Regions from separate parts of the Micromonospora sp. NPDC048842 genome, predicted to be linked through region 1. Evidence: riboswitches for the same ligand, from Rfam matches in the RefSeq annotation. Region 1 holds a riboswitch; each other region holds the start of a gene.
The links. Region 1 has a riboswitch for cobalamin ahead of AB0C19_RS26180 (prenyltransferase/squalene oxidase repeat-containing protein). Riboswitches for the same ligand answer to the same signal wherever they lie in the genome.
Positions count from the first base shown of each region.

Region 2: linked by a shared signal. The riboswitch ahead of AB0C19_RS16995 (ribonucleoside-diphosphate reductase subunit alpha) and the one ahead of AB0C19_RS26180 (prenyltransferase/squalene oxidase repeat-containing protein) in region 1 are both predicted to bind cobalamin.
Region 3: linked by a shared signal. The riboswitch ahead of AB0C19_RS00040 (acyl-CoA thioesterase) and the one ahead of AB0C19_RS26180 (prenyltransferase/squalene oxidase repeat-containing protein) in region 1 are both predicted to bind cobalamin.
Region 4: linked by a shared signal. The riboswitch ahead of cobN (cobaltochelatase subunit CobN) and the one ahead of AB0C19_RS26180 (prenyltransferase/squalene oxidase repeat-containing protein) in region 1 are both predicted to bind cobalamin.

Region 1 is NZ_JBEZGK010000023.1:13,165-17,069, forward strand. Features, by position in the region: gene AB0C19_RS26175 (prenyltransferase/squalene oxidase repeat-containing protein) at 1-1,363, opposite strand, end outside; cobalamin riboswitch at 1,468-1,590, opposite strand; cobalamin riboswitch at 1,643-1,772, shown strand; gene AB0C19_RS26180 (prenyltransferase/squalene oxidase repeat-containing protein) at 1,865-3,905, shown strand, end outside.
Region 2 is NZ_JBEZGK010000010.1:199,936-203,840, reverse strand. Features, by position in the region: gene AB0C19_RS16995 (ribonucleoside-diphosphate reductase subunit alpha) at 1-1,498, opposite strand, end outside; cobalamin riboswitch at 1,690-1,907, opposite strand; gene AB0C19_RS16990 (enolase C-terminal domain-like protein) at 2,340-3,737, shown strand; gene AB0C19_RS16985 (FadR/GntR family transcriptional regulator) at 3,745-3,905, shown strand, end outside.
Region 3 is NZ_JBEZGK010000001.1:5,139-9,043, forward strand. Features, by position in the region: gene AB0C19_RS00025 (nucleotidyltransferase domain-containing protein) at 1-20, opposite strand, end outside; gene AB0C19_RS00030 (nucleotidyltransferase domain-containing protein) at 20-691, opposite strand; gene AB0C19_RS00035 (zinc-dependent alcohol dehydrogenase family protein) at 920-1,912, opposite strand; gene AB0C19_RS00040 (acyl-CoA thioesterase) at 2,022-2,534, opposite strand; cobalamin riboswitch at 2,663-2,877, opposite strand; gene AB0C19_RS00045 (copper resistance protein CopC) at 3,039-3,905, shown strand, end outside.
Region 4 is NZ_JBEZGK010000016.1:29,115-33,019, reverse strand. Features, by position in the region: gene AB0C19_RS22030 (MFS transporter) at 1-25, opposite strand, end outside; gene AB0C19_RS22025 (helix-turn-helix domain-containing protein) at 84-1,043, shown strand; gene AB0C19_RS22020 (hypothetical protein) at 1,099-1,275, opposite strand; cobalamin riboswitch at 1,806-1,935, shown strand; gene cobN (cobaltochelatase subunit CobN) at 2,215-3,905, shown strand, end outside.

The DNA of each region.
Region 1 (3,905 bases):
TCCCCCCGTCCCTGGACACCTTCCAGGTGGAGGAGCCGCTGTTGGCCAGGCCGTTGATCGAGGTGATGGTGCCGGTGCCGCTGGTCGGGTTGAGGGCGGTGACGCAGCCGCTGGGGGCGGCTGCGCTGATGGCGGCGTCCAGCACGGTGCCGAGGGTGGTGGTGGCGGCGGTCGGCGTCAGCGTGACCGCGCACGGCTTGATGCTGCCGCTGCCATTGTCAATGATCACGGCGAGCCGGGTGGCGGTGCCGGCGGTGAATCCGCTCGCCGCGACCCAGGTGGGCGCGCCGGCGGTGACCGGGGTCGGGGGAGCGGCGGTGTAGCCCGCGCCGGCCAGGGCCCGCACCGCGTCGATGGAGGCGTACGCCGACGGCGTGGTGTTTGTGGTCAGGTACTTGAAACCGCCGCCGGTCAGCTGCTGGGCCCGCAGGAAGTCGATAGGGGTCTTGCCGGCGGTGGTGGTGAAATCGGAGCCCTGGCTGGGAATGCCGCAGGCGTTGAGCCCGGAGACGGCCCACGCGTTGGAGTCGGTGTTGACACCGAACATCGAGGTGAAGGCGCCCGAGGCGTTGACGAGCTTGCCCTTGAGGAAGTTCTTCGCCTGCACGACGTCGGTGTCGGTGTTGGGGACACCGGCGACGCAGAGGGCGGCCATCGCGGCGCCGGTCATGTCGATGTCGCTGGCGGCGGCGAGTTGGCTGGGGTTGCCCTCGGCCTGGGTGAAGGTCCAGCCGCCGTCGTTGTGCTGGTTGTTGCGGATCCGGGTGACCGACAGGTTGAGGAGCGCCTGCGGTACGCGGGCGGCACCGGCCTGGGTCTTCGCGCCGGCCAGGGCGAGGGTGGCGAATACGGTGCCGTTGACGTTGGCCGGCGGGCCGTAGTAGCCGGCCGAGCCGGTCTGCCAGTAGGCGATGGTGTCGGCGATCAGGTTGCGGGCGGGGGAGACGCGAGCGGGGTCGATGCCGGCGGCATAGGCGTTCAGGACACCGCGCTCGTAGTCGGTGACGACAGGGGAGGTGCTCGGCCAGGACGCGGCGGAGAGTTGGTTGCGGTACACGGTGCGGGCGTTCTTTGTCGTGTCGCCGGAGGGGTAGACGTCCACCGCCGCGACACCGGCGGGGGCGAACGCGCTGAATACCCACTCGTTCGACAGCCCGCCGCTGGCGTAGCTGCCGTCGGCTGCCTGGAGGGTGCGCAGGTAGGCGACGCCGTTGGTCTTGGCGGTGGCGATCTGCGCCGCCGTCGAGGTCGCGGCGGCCGGTGCGGCACCGGTCGCGACAGCGACGACAGTGGCGATCAACGCGGCGGCGGGAACCGTCGCGAGACGTCTCCGGCGACTGCCGGAGGAAAGGCGCGAGGACATCGGGTCTCCTTGGGGGTACGGGGCACGACTGCCTCGACCCGGGGCCCAACGGGAGAGCCGGCGGAGCGGGGCGGGCCGGCCGCAGGACGCGTGGGACGGATACCGCAGGTGCTGCGTCACCACGTGGGTAGTCGGGCTCGGGACGGCCAACCGTCCTCACCGTTGCGCGTCAGCCCCGGATTTCCACCGGGTTCCCCCACGCGATGACGCGGTCACCGTATGGGAGGAAGTCCCTACCGCGCGCTGTTAGGTACATGACACGTTCTCGCGTTGACGGGGTGGTTGCTGCTGTGGTCCGATGACCGCGATCCAGCAGTCAGGGGAAGCCGGTCAAAGTCCGGCGCTGGCCCGCAGCCGTAGGTCCCAATCGGGACGAGTCGGATTACCTGGCTGGATAGAGCACCGCAGCGCCGTCGAGGTACACGGCGCGGAGCCAGATTTCCGGGACTTGTCCTCGGGGTCCGCGTCCGCGCCTGCGCCGCTACCCCTGAGAGAGTCGCCATGTCCCCACTGGTCAGTCGAACGTCGCGGACTCCCGCGCCGTGGTTGGCGCTCGTCGCCGCGGTGCTGCTCGGCGCGTTGGCGCTCGTGGTGCCGACCCGTGCGGCGCTCGCCGATCCGCTGGAGGCGTGCACCCCCACCCAGGGCGCGATCGTGGTGGTCGACTTCGGGGCGTGGGGTGGGCCGCTGCTGCGGGGCTGCGACGCCGCCCCGACCACCGGTCTGGACCTGCTGCACGAGGCGGGCTTCACCACGACCGGCACCGCCCATGACGGGCCCGGGTTCATCTGCCGGATCGGCTCACCCGCCTTCGACGCCGGCGCCGAACGCCCGACGCCGGCCGACGAGGCGTGCCAGTTGACCCCGCCAGCGACGGCCTACTGGTCCTACTGGATCGCCCCGGCCGGGCAGGACCACTGGACCTACAGTCCACTCGGGGCGATGGCGCAGCGACCGGGGCCGGGCGAGGTCGAGGCGTGGGTCTTCGGCGGCACCGACATCGGCGGCTCCACCGGGGCGCCGAGCTTCACCCCCGCGTCGGTGCGCGCGAGCGGCCCGACCCCGAGCGCGACAGCGACCCCGACAGCGACCCCGACGGGGACACCCGAACCGGCGCGGCCGACGGAAGCCCAGGTCAAGGCCGTCGCGAGCTACCTGGTGGGGCAGTTGACCGATGGCGACCACGTCGACAACTGGGGTGTCGACTACCACCGGACCATCGCCGTCGCCACAGCGCTGGCCGGGACCGGCGGTCAGGCTCAGACCCTGACGAAGGTCGTCGACTACCTCCGGACGCACGTCGACGCCGCGATCTTCCCCAACGGTGACACCGCCGCGCCGCACGCCGGTAACGTCGCCGACCTCGCGCTCCTCGCCACGATCATCGGCGGCGACCCCCGTGCGTTCGGCGGCCGGGATCTGATCGCCACGCTCACCGACCACGTCTGCGCCGCGACCGACATCGCCGCTGGCTGTGCCGCTGCCGGTGACTTCGCCGGATCCGCCGGCCCGATGAGCCACGCGAGCGCGCTGCTCGCGCTCAAGCGGGCCGGCGTCACCCCGCCCGCCGCGACCGTCTCCCGGCTGACAGCGCAGCAGTGTGCGACCGGCGCCTTCGCCGGCGGATGGCTCAGCCCGACCGATGCCTGTGATCCGGACCTCGCCGCCACGGCCCTGGCCGTCCTGGCGCTGCACACACTCGGCGGGCACGACGCGGCGCTGAATTCGGCAAAGGCGTTCCTGTCCGGCGCGCAGGAGCCCGACGGCGGCTACCAGCCGTACGCCGGCGCGGGGGTCACCGACACCTACTCCACCGGGTACGCCGCGCAGGCCCTCGCCGTGCTGGGCCTCGCCGACCGGGCCGCTACCGCCACCGGCCTGCTGGTCGGCCGGATCACCACCGGCGGTGGGCTCAGCCCCGACCCGAGCAACCCGGACGCCGACCTGGCCGCCACGACCGGTGCCGCGCTCGCGCTGGCCGGCAAGAACCTGGCCAGCCTGGGTGCGCCGCCACCGCCGGCCGGGCCGCGACCCGACCTGGTCAAGGGGGTGTCCTACCTCGTCGCGTCGACCAACCTGATCGACGGCAGGTACTACGAGTCGTTCCCCGGCTTCCCCGACTTCGGGTTGAGCATCGACGGCGCCTACGCCCTGGCCGCCACCGGCGGGGACGACGCCAAGCTGCGGGCGATCGTCGAGTTCCTGCGCGGCGGCGGCGCGGTCGGCGACAGCGGATTCACAGTCGACACGTGGCTCGGCATCGGTACCGACTACGCCGCTGGCGGCGCGATCGGCAAGGTGGCCCTCCTCGCCCAGGTCACCGGGTACGACCCGCGTGCCTTCGGCGGACACGACCTGATCGCCGCGCTCGGTGACGTCACCTGCGCCAAGCTCGACATGCAGGCCGGCTGCGCCGGGGCCGGCAACTACCGGTACGCCACATCGGTGTTCGGGCAGTCGCTCGGCATCATCGCGCAGCGCCGCGCCGGACAGGGCGAGGCCGCCGCCAAGCCGATCGCCTTCCTGAAGGGCCTCCAGCGCG
Region 2 (3,905 bases), on a different contig from region 1:
TCAGTCCGAGTCCGACCGGCCGCCAGCGGGGGTTGCTCGCCGCCGCCTGCGCGGTCGGGTAGTAGTTGATGTCGATGACGCGGTCGAGGAAGGTCACAGCGGTCCGCACCGTGGCACGCAGCCGATCCCAGTCGATGCCGTCGGCGGTGAGATGGGCGGCGAGGTTCACCGAGCCGAGGTTGCACACGGCGGTCTCGGTGTCACTGGACACCTCGATGATCTCGGTGCAGAGGTTCGACAGGTGCACCACGTTGCCCGGCTCGGCGGTCTGGTTGCAGAGCCGGTTGGCGGCGTCCTTGAAGGTCATCCAGCCGTTGCCGGTCTGGGCGAGGGTCCGCATCATCTTCCCGTACAGCTCCCGTGCCGGGATCTGCCGCACGTAGCGGCCCTGCGCCTCGGCCTCCCGGTACGCGGCGTCGAACCGCTCCCCCCACAGGTCGGGCAACTCGGGCACCTCGTGCGGGTCGAACAGCGACCACAGCTCGTCGGCCTCGACCCGGCGCATGAACTCGTCCGGGATCCAGTTGGCCAGGTTGAGGTTGTGGGCGCGTCGGGCGTCCTCGCCGGTGTTGTCCCGCAGTTGCAGGAACTCCTCGATGTCCGGGTGCCACGGCTCCAGGTAGACGCAGGCCGCGCCCTTGCGGCGGCCACCCTGGTTCACCGCGGCGACGCTCGCGTCCAACGTGCGCAGCCACGGCACGATCCCGTTGGACTGCCCGTTCGTGCCCCGGATCAGCGCTCCCCGGGAGCGGACCCGGGAGTACGCGATGCCGATGCCACCGGCGAACTTGGACAGGTTGGCGACCTGGGCGTACCGCTGGTAGATGGAGTCCAGCTCGTCGAGCGGGGAGTCGACCAGGTAGCAGGAGGACATCTGGGTGTGCCGCGTCCCGGAGTTGAACAAGGTCGGTGAGCTGGGCAGGTAGGCCAGGCTGGACATCAGCCGGTAGAAGCCGACCGCCTCGTCCGCCGTCCGGGCCAGGCCGCAGGCCACCCGCAGCAGCCAGTACTGCGGGGTCTCCAGCACCAGTCGGCTGGTGGGGTGGCGCAGCAGGTAGCGGTCGTACACGGTGCGCAGGCCGAAGTACTCGAACCGGCGGTCGCCGTCGGGGTCGATGGCGTGGTCGAGCGTCGCGGCGTGTGCGGCGACGAACGCGGCGGTGTCGTCACCGATCAGGCCCTCGGCGTGGCCGACCCGGATCGCCGCGCTGAACGAGGTGATGCCCTGTCGACGCACCTCCTTGTCGACGTAGCCGGCCAGCAGCCGCGCGGCGAGGCGTGAGTACTGCGGCTCCTCACCGATCATCTCGGCGGCGGTCTGGATGGACAGCCGGTCCAGTTCGGCAGTGGTCGCGCCGTCGTAGAGGCCGCTGATGGTGCGGGTGGCCACCCGCATCGGATCGACGTCGGCCAGGTCGTCGGCCCACCGCTCGACCGCCCGGACGATCTTGTTCACGTCCACTGGTTCGGTGCCGCCGTCGCGCTTGCGGACCCGCATCGGCGTCCGCCGCAGGATCGCGTCGCCGCTGGCCGGGACTACCTCGGTGACTGTCACCACTCGCTCCTCGGAGTTCGAGACCTGGTGGCCCGGACGCGAGGAGACAGACACCGACGGACGCCACGCCAGCCCGGCGTGGGTCAGGTGGCGTCAGCCGTCCCACGCGGCCTCGGACCGCCGCCCACCCGGATGCGGGTACGCGGCGCGCTGGCAGGTCTTCGGACTCGCGGGCACGACCGGGCTCGCCGGTCTCCTACTGGCCGTCGCTTCCCAGGCCGATTGGTGGCCCAGTGCTGATGACGGCGGTCGTTCCCACTCACCGCTGCGGGACAGTCCCGGATTTCCACCGGGTTCCCTGTTGCCTCGACCGCACTGGATGAGCGGCCGAACCAGCTGCGCTCGACACCATATATAGGGACGCAGTCGTTGTCACACCCCACATGTCGGTCTCGGGCGTGTCGGCGGCTCACTCGGTGACCACCGTCACCACCGCGGCCAACCACCCCACGCCGACCGAAGCCGGGCACCAGAGACCGGACTCTCCGCGCGAGTGTCGACAGTCGACAAAGATTTGATGTATCGGAGCCACGGCACCGCAAAGTGCTCCCATACGTCGACGTCAATGCCTCGGCGCGAGGTGGAACATCCGATCTCCACGCCCCGCCACCCCCGCCACCATCCCCCGTCTACCGGCACGATGGGCGATAAGGCGGAGCGGCTCGGCGACGTAAACATCATACGTCTGCGGGTCAGTGGTGATCGACATCGTTGACGTGCTGGAGCAGCCCTCCGTATACTCCCAGTGATCATCTGATCTTTAGCCTAGCCGGGCGAGGAGCGCATGCCGCAGATCACTGCCGTCACCGTCGAAGACGTCCGCTTCCCCACCTCCCTGACCGCTGACGGGTCAGACGCCATGAACAAGGACGGCGACTACTCGGCGGCTTACGTCGTCCTGCACACCGACGGCGTCGACGGCGCGGGGGCGCCACTCGCGGGGCACGGCCTGACCTTCACCATCGGTCGAGGCAACGACATCGTCGCGGCGGCCGCAGTCCACCAGGCACAGCTTCTGGTGGGCCTGGACGTGGCGACCATGGCAGCGGACATGGGCGCGGTCTACCGCCTCCTCACCTCCGACTCGCAACTGCGCTGGCTCGGCCCGGAAAAGGGCGTCGTCCACCTGTCCCTGGCGGCCGTGTTGAACGCGTCATGGGACCTGGTCGCCCGGGTCGCCGACAAGCCGCTGTGGCGGCTGCTCGTCGACATGTCCCCCGAGCAACTCGTCGACATCGCGGACCTGCGCTACCTGTCCGACGCGCTGACCCGCGACGAGGCACTGGCCATCCTGCGGGCCAAGGAGGGCACGAAGGCCGCCCGCCTCGCCGAGCTCGACCGCACCGGCTACCCCGCCTACACCACCTCCGCGGGTTGGCTCGGCTACGGCGACGACAAGCTGCGCCGACTGTGCCAGGAGGCGGTGGACACCGGCTACGGCTACGTCAAGCTCAAGGTGGGCGCAAACCTCGACGACGACATCCGCCGATGCGCTATCGCGCGCGAGATCCTCGGGCCGGATCGCAACCTGATGATCGACGCCAACCAGGTGTGGGACGTCGGTCAGGCCATCGACTGGGTCACCGCCCTCGCCCAGTTCACGCCACTGTGGATCGAGGAGCCGACCAGCCCCGACGACATCCTGGGCCACGCAGCCGTCCGCCGCGCCGTCGCTCCGATCGGCGTCGCCACCGGCGAACACTGCCACAACCGGGTGATGTTCAAGCAGCTGTTCCAGGCCGAGGCCATCGACTTCTGCCAGCTCGACACCGGCCGGTTGGCCAGCATCAACGAGATCGTCGCCGTGCTGCTGCTCGCCGCGAAGTTCGACGTCCCGGTGTGCCCACACGCCGGCGGTGTCGGCCTGTGCGAGATGGTCCAACACGTGTCGGTGCTCGACTACGTCGCGATCTCGGGAGACCTCACCAACCGGGTCACCGAGTTCGTCGACCATCTGCACGAGCACTTCACCGACCCGTGCATCATCCGGGACACCGGTTCCGGCAGCGGATACGTCCTGCCCAGCCAGCCCGGCTACTCCACTCGGATGCGTCAGGAGTCGGTGGCGCTCTACCGGTTTCCCGACGGCCACTACTGGGGCGCGACAGACCCGACTACCGTGTCATCTCCGGAGGCGGCGTACGTGACTGCGGGTGGGAAGGCCACCCCCGCCGGCCGCTAGGGGAAATATGTCTCGCACTGACGAAGTGGTCAACGGCATCAAGCGGATGATCCTCGAAGGGCAGTTCCGGCCCGGGGACCGGTTGCCCATCGAGAAGGACCTCGCCGAGCAGCTCGGTGTCTCGCGGGGGTCGCTGCGCGAGGGGATGTCGGCCCTGTCGATCCTGGG
Region 3 (3,905 bases), on a different contig from region 1:
GGCGGCACCTCGGTGGTCACTACAGGTTCCTTTCCCGTACGGCCGTGAGCAGCCGATCCACGTCAACCCGGTCGGGTTGGTCGGGCAGCGTGGTGGTGGCGGTCGCGTCGGCGAGCTCAGCCAGTAGGTCCGCCGCCCAGGCGGCAACCTCATCCCAGGGCAGCTCGCCACGCCGCACCGCGAGCAGCCGGTCACGCAGGTGACGAACGTCGACCAGCACCTCCCCGGTACGCAGCACATGCGCCCCGGCGACCAGCAGCCGGATCATGTGCATGGCCTGCTTGTGGTTCGTCTCGCCGGTGCGCTCACGGCGTGCCGCCACTCGGTTGAGCTGATCCCGGGCGTAGTTGCCGTAGGTCTCCGCCACCCGCCTCGACAGAAACGCCTGCCGTGCGGCCAGCAACCATTCCCCGTCGACGGTGATTCTCTCGACCAGCGGGGACCAGAGCACCTCCAGGACTGTCGGGTTGCCCTGCAGGGCCAGGACGCAGAAGCGTTCGAACTCCCAGGAGAACTGCTCCACCGCCGGACCGTCGAGGTGAGTGGGCGGCTTGTCGAGGTGCCAGAACGCCCGCGTGGGCGCTACATAGACGCCACGCCGGTCGTAGTCGGAGTCCCGGTCATGCAGCCCGTACGCCCGCGACCCGACCACAACGGCGAGAACCGTATGCCGCTCAACAAGATCGATCACGCCCGGGACGCTACCCAACCACCGCCCCGCACGCGCCACCCTTTTCGAGCACTCCGCGTCCGTGAGGTTCGGCTCTTCGACGAAGAAGTGCTCATGGTGGTCCGGCCAACCTGCGACCCAGGCCCGTACTCGTCGCCGTAGAGCACGAATCTCGGCATGGGCAGACGTCACCGGAGCGACAACCAGGATCCCAGTGCTGACCCCTTCGGTGTGAACGAACGGCTCGGCTCAACCAGGGACGTCCACGACGACCTTGCCCTCGGCGGTGCCGTCGGCGACCAGCCGATGGGCGTCCATGACCCTGTCGAGCGTGAACGTGCGCGGATCCAGTCGCGGGCGCAACGCACCAGCGTCGGCCAGCGTCGCGATCTCGCGCAGGATGTCGCCGTGGTGTTCGCGGCCGCGCCCGGTGAGCATCGGCAGCAGGGTGAACACGCCGGAGTAGGTCGCGCCTCGGAACGACAGCGGGGCGAGCGAGTGTGAGCCCCAGCCCAGCGCGCTGACGACGTGCCCGTGGTAGGTGCGTACCGCCGCGAACGACGCGTCGAGCGTCGCGCCGCCGACGTTGTCCATCACGATGTCGAAGCCCTCGCCGCCGGTGTACCTCTCGACGTACTCCTCGACCTTGCTCGCTGTGTAGTCGATCGGCACCGCGCCCAGACTCTCGATCACCCGCAGGCTCGCCGGCCCGCCAGTGGCATACGCCTCGGCGCCTCTCGCCTGGGCAAGCTGCACGCCCACGTGTCCGACACCGCCGGCACCGCCGTGCACCAGGACCTTCTGCCCGGCGCGGACTCCGGCCCGGTCGACCAACCCCTCCCAGGAGGTGACCGCCGCCAGGGGCAACGCGGCGGCCTCCCGCATCGAGAGGCTCCTCGGCTTGTGGGCCAGCAGTCGAGCGTCCACGGCGGCGTACTCGGCCAGCGAGCCCTGGAGGTCGCCGACGCCCCCGCACAGCCCGTACACCTCGTCTCCCGGCTCGAAGCCGGTCACGTCCGCGGCGACCGCCGCGACGACGCCGGCGAGGTCCAGGCCGAGCACCGCAGGCAGCTCGACGCGCGCGTGCGCGGCCTTACCTGCCTGGATCTTCGTGTCGAGCGGGTTGACCCCGCTGGCGATTACCCGCACCAGCACCTGCCCGCGCCCGGGGATGGGTTGATCGATCTCCTCGACCGTCAGCGGAACGTCGAACTCCCGCAGCACCGCAGCGCGCATAACCATCCACACTCTCCGTGATCGAGGCTTCACGTGGACGCTATCCGACCGGATAGGCGGCGGGGCGGGTTCCTCGGACCGCGCCAGCGCCGCAACGGGCGGGCCCGAGCGCGGGTCAGTCGTCTTCGGCGCCGTCGAGCAGCGCGCGTCGCAGCGCCAGTCGGTGCTTCCGACGGATCTCCGCCTCCCGGTACCGTCGCCGGTCTCCGTCGGTCTCCGGTAGCAGCGGTGGCACCGTCCGAGGCTGGCCGTCGTCGTCGATGGCGACCATGACCAGGTGGGCGGTGGCCACGTCGGTGGGCGGCACCGCCCGGTCCCACCGGTCGGCGGTCACCTTGACGGCCACCTCCATCGAGCTGCGGCCGGCCCAGGTGATCCGGGCATCGACGTGCACCACGTCACCGACCCGCACCGCGCGGAGGAACGCCGTCTCGTCGATGGCGGCGGTCACCGCCGGCCCGTCGGAGTGCCGGGCTGCGACCACACCGGCGACGGAGTCGATGAGGTTGAGGATCCGGCCGCCGTGCACCGTACCCATCAGGTTGGTGTGGTGCTGGTCCATGATCTGCGAAAGGGTCAGGTGCGACGCCGACGGCGCGCGGCCGGCGATGGTGGTGGTGTCGTGCACAGCGGTAGTCCGTCCCTCGGGAAACCACACCGCCGGGTCACGGACACGCTGACGAGGACCTGGCCGTGCACCACACGCGCGGCCCGTCACCCGCTCAGCCCACCCGCGAGACCGACGGCAGCGCACACGGTTGTGTACGCGGCGCCGGCAGGTCTTCGGACTCGCGGGCCTGACCGGTCGCGCCGGTCGCCTACTGGCCGTCGCTTCCCAGGCCACTGGCCCAGTGCTGATGACGGCGGTCGTTCCCACTCACCGCTGCGGGGCAGCCCCGGATTTTCACCGGGTTCCCTCTTACGACGCCCCGCCGGTCACGACGGGGCGAACCAGCGCCGTCGGCGAGCATAGCTGGCCAGGGAATGTGTCCACCCGGGGCGTCCTGCCGCGGCGACGGATGACCTGATCGTCAACTTTTGCCATCTGAGGAAGAAGATCGTCAGCTCTTGAAAAAAGTCTCGCGAGGGTGAGGATATCCAGATGCGTCGTCTCCCCCAGACTTGCGGGCGGGTGGTCTCTGGCCTCCTCGCGTTCCTCCTCGCCTCGGCTGTCGCTCTCCTCGCGTCCGCCCAACCCGCCGCAGCGCACGGGACCCTCGCCATGTCCACACCGGCGAGCGGCGCCACAGTGCGCGAGCCGTTGACGGAGGTGCGGCTCTACTTCACCGAGAAGGCCGCCGCCAACGCGTTCTTCACGATCACCGCCCCGGGCGGCGTCCGTGTCGACAACGGCTGGTCGTATGGGGAGCCGAAGCCACTGGACAAGCCGGTACGCGAGTACTTCCTGGTCAATGGGCAGTTCGAGCCACGGGAGTACACGACGGGGTTCCCCGCGGTGGTGTCCGTCGCCCACCTGCCCGCCAAGGGCCAGTACTCGGTGAGCTACCTGTCGGTCGCCTCGGACGGCGACACCGTGCGGGGCACCCTGACCTTCCGCTACGACGGGCGGGTGACGGCAGCGCCGAAGGGGTGGAGCCCGCCGTCGACCCAACCGGACCCGGCTCTGGTGGCCGCCACCGAGCAGCACAACTCGTCCGGGCAGGCCTCGGCGGTGCCGACCACCGCGGACGATCCGTCGACCCCGCCGGCTGCGGCGGCCCCGTCGACCGGGTCGACCGAGGAGAGCGGTCCCGGGGCACTGGTCTGGGCCGGCTGGGCGGCGGCGGTCGCGGCGGTCGGGGCGGTGGCCGGGTTCGTCGTCTGGCGTCGCCGATCCGCCGGCACACCCACCGGCCGGGGCCGTACCTCGGCGGCGACCTCCGGTCGACGCGGCGGTGGCGCCCGTGCCACGAACAGGGCCGGCGCTGGCAGGACCGTCGGCGGCAAAGCTGCCGGGGACAAGACCGTCGGGGGCAGGGCCGGCGCTGGCAAGACCGTC
Region 4 (3,905 bases), on a different contig from region 1:
CGCCTGGCTGAGCATCGCTGTGCATGGCCAGGAGCTTGCGACATCCCGCGGCGCCGCCCTAGAGTTTCGACTGGAGGCGAAACATGGCGGTGTTCCTGGTCGACGCCGAAGTGATGGCGCAGGCGCGTTTCGGCACCTCGCAGCTCACCGAGACGTTGGGGGCGCTGAATATCCTGCGCAGGGCCCAGCCGCTTCCGTGGCATCGGGTCTGGCGGGACCAGCATGTCGATGCCTTCCAGGGCTATCTCGACGGTGACCCGGTGACCCGGGCCATCCTGGCGCACGCCATGTCGTCCTCCTGGATGGCCGACTTCCTGACGGTGCCGCCCGCCCGTCCGGACATGACGCTGGACGACGAACTCGTGGAGCTCGAGTCGCTGCCGGATGACCGAATCCGTGCCGATCTGGCCCACGTACGTTCCCCGCTGGCCCCGGAACTGCGCGCTTCGGGGTTGGCGAGTCGGACGGCCGCTCTGGTGCGCTGGGTCTGGCACCACACGATCGAGGCGGACTGGCCGCGCCGGCAGTCGGTGCTGCGTGCCGACGTGGTGTCCCGGATCTCCCGGCTGGGCCGGGACGGATGGTCCGGGGTCATCAACGACATGCGGCCGGGCATGCGCTGGCTGGGCAACGGCCGGCTGCAGGTCGAGGAGCGGCCCTACCCACCGTCCGACGTGCGCGGCGGGACGCTGACGTTCTTCGCGGCCCACTGCCGGGGAGGCTGGATCTCCTGGAGGTTGCCCGACCGCTTCGGGATCGTCTACCCGGTGACCGGGGTCTTCACGGAGGCGGCTCTCACCACCCCGGATCCACTGCGCCGCCTGCTCGGAAACGCACGGAGCACGATTCTGGTGCAGGCGGCTGAGCCGATCAGCACCACGGCCGTGGTCGCCGCGACCGGGCTGCCGCTCGGTACCGTCGGTGGTCACCTGCGCGTGCTGACGGATGCCGGTCTGCTCCAGAAGCGCAGGTCGGGCCGGGAGGTCCTCTACTGGTGGACGGATGCGGCCCGGACGCTGGTGGCCGGGGCCTTATCGTTCTGACGGGACCCGGCGTGTCGGCCCATGCTGCCCGCACTCGGTACCGGGAGGGCCTGGATCAGGCGCCCTCGACGGCCGAGGCCGTCCTCCGGCCGGCGCAGATGTGCCGGCGGCGGGTAGAAGCATCGCAGTCACCCTTGAAGGTCAGCGCGCCGGGCTGGAGTGTCAGCATGAGGTTCTGCGCCAGGTCGACGGCCTCCTGTGCGAGGGGGAGGAGGCGGGCGTGGTCGGTCATAGCTGGCGGCTGCGATCCCAGAGCGAGCTGAACATCTCGTCGAATATCGGGGAGAGGCCGGAGGGGTCAGTGCTGCGCTCGATGACCGTCGCCGGGCAGTCGACGCCCCGCATCTGCGGTAGGTAGTGCTGAACAACGCAGAGCCGGTCATCGATCAAAGCACGTTGGCGCGAACGGGCTCGTCGTAGACGCCGGTCGTCCCGACCTTGCCATGATGCACAGCCGTCTTCTCGGCTGGCTGTCGCTGACCCGCCACCCGCGCCGATTTGGGCACGAGTAGCCCAGGGCTGACCGGGGCGGACTGAATCGTCCACGACATCAGCTCCAAAGGGCGTCGCACCCGCACTGCCCCCGGCAGGGGACCACGCCGCCAACGACCAACCAGCCCAGCAGCCCGCCGCAGCGGCGGACGACAACCTCGCGCGCCGATATTTCCGCAGGTCAATGTGGTGAGAACGGGCGTGCGACGGCGGGGTCCGCGTTGACCGGCGACGCGGCGGTGTGGCAGCATTCGCGGCCTGACGGCAGTGAAGGAAGTCGGTGCGATTCCGACGCGGTCCCGCCACTGTCACCGGGGAGCGATCCCCCCTCGTGAGTCACGGCCGTGTGTCTGCGGTTGGAAGGCCGGGGGAGAGCGTCGATCCGGAAGCCAGGATACTTCGGCCGTCGGACGTACCCCAGGGCGTGGACACCCGAGGAGGACCCGATGACGCACGGCGTCTCATTCATCGACGATTATCGTCGTATCGCGCTCCAGGCAGTGCATTCCAAGGGCACCGGCCACCGGCACCGCTGAGCTGATCGCCCGGCGCTGACCGGCCCCGACCCATGCGTCGGTGCGCCGTTCGCTCGGGCCGTCGTACCGGCTGACGCCGTACCCACCCGTATCGCCCCGGTCGCCTCAGTGAGGGCCCAGGGCGTCACTTTCCGGAGCCTGCCGTGCGCATCCTGCTGCTGTCCACCGCCGACACCGACCTGCTGGCCGCCCGCGCCAGCGGCGCCGACTACCGGTTGGCCAACCCCGCCCGAGTTACCGCCGAGGAGGTGCCCGCCCTGCTCGACGAGGTCGCCCTCGTCGTCGTACGCCTGCTCGGCGGTCGGCAGGCGTGGCCGGACGGCCTCGCTGCGGTGCTCGCCACCGGCGTGCCGACGGTGGTCCTCGGCGGTGAGGCGCTACCCGACGCGGAGCTGATGGCCATCTCCACAGTGCCATCCGGGGTCGTCAGCCAGTCGCTGGCGTATCTGACGGAGGGCGGCCCGGACAACCTCGGGCAGTTGGCCCGGTTCCTCTCCGACACGGTGCTGCTCACCGGCGAGGGGTTCGCCGCACCCACGCCCACCCCTGCGTACGGGGTACACGGCGAACACCCCGCCGCTCCGGACCGGCCCACAGTGGGGATCGTCTTCTACCGGGCGCATGCGCTGGCCGGCAACACCGACTTCGTCGACGTGCTCGCGGACGCGGTCCACAGAGCTGGCGGCAACCCGCTGCCGATCTTCTGCGGCTCGCTGCGCGGGCTGACCGCGGGCACCGGCCCACTCGGGCTCTTCGCCCGCTGTGACGCGCTGCTGGTCACGGTCCTCGCGGCCGGCGGCGCGGTCGCCGCCGACGCCTCCGGTGGCGGCGACGAGGACGCCTGGGACGTGGGCGCCCTGGCCGCCCTGGACGTGCCGGTCATCCAGGCCCTCTGCCTCACCAGCACCCGCGCGCAGTGGGCCGACAGCGACGCCGGTCTGTCCCCCCTGGACGCCGCCATGCAGGTGGCCATCCCCGAGTTCGACGGCCGGATCGTCACAGTGCCGTTCTCGTTCAAGCAGATCGACGCCGACGGCCTCTCGGTCTACGCCGCCGACCCCGAGCGGGCCGCCCGGGTCGCCGGGATCGCGGTGCGCCACGCCCGGCTGCGGTACGTGCCGCACGCCGACAAGCGCGTCGCCGTGGTGCTCAGCTCGTACCCCACCAAGCACTCCCGGGTCGGTAACGCCGTCGGGTTGGACACCCCGGCCTCGGCGGTCCGGCTGTTCGCCGCGCTGGCCGAGGCCGGCTACGACCTGGGTGACACGCCACCGCCGGACGACGGCGACGCGCTGATCCACGCGCTGATCGCCGCCGGTGGTCACGACGTGGAGTGGCTCACCCCGGAGCAGTTGGCCGCCGCCGAGGCCCGGATACCGGGGCCGACGTACCGGCGCTGGTTCGACCAGGTCCCGGCCGAGCTGCGCGAGCGGATGCGGGAGCACTGGGGTGAGCCACCGGGCGAGCTGTACACCGAGGGCGGCGACATCGTGCTCGCCGGGCTGCGCTTCGGCAACGTGGTGCTGCTGATCCAGCCACCCCGCGGCTTCGGGGAGAACCCGATCGCCATCTACCACGACCCGGACCTGCCGCCGAGTCACCACTACCTGGCCGCGTACCGCTGGCTGGCCTCGCCGGCCGCGGACGGCGGCTTCGGCGCGGACGCCGTGGTGCACCTGGGCAAGCACGGCACCCTGGAGTGGCTGCCCGGCAAGGGCCTCGGTCTGGCCGCCGGCTGTGCGCCCGACGCGGTCCTCGGCGACCTGCCGCTGGTGTACCCGTTCATCGTCAACGACCCCGGCGAGGGCACCCAGGCCAAGCGGCGGGCGCACGC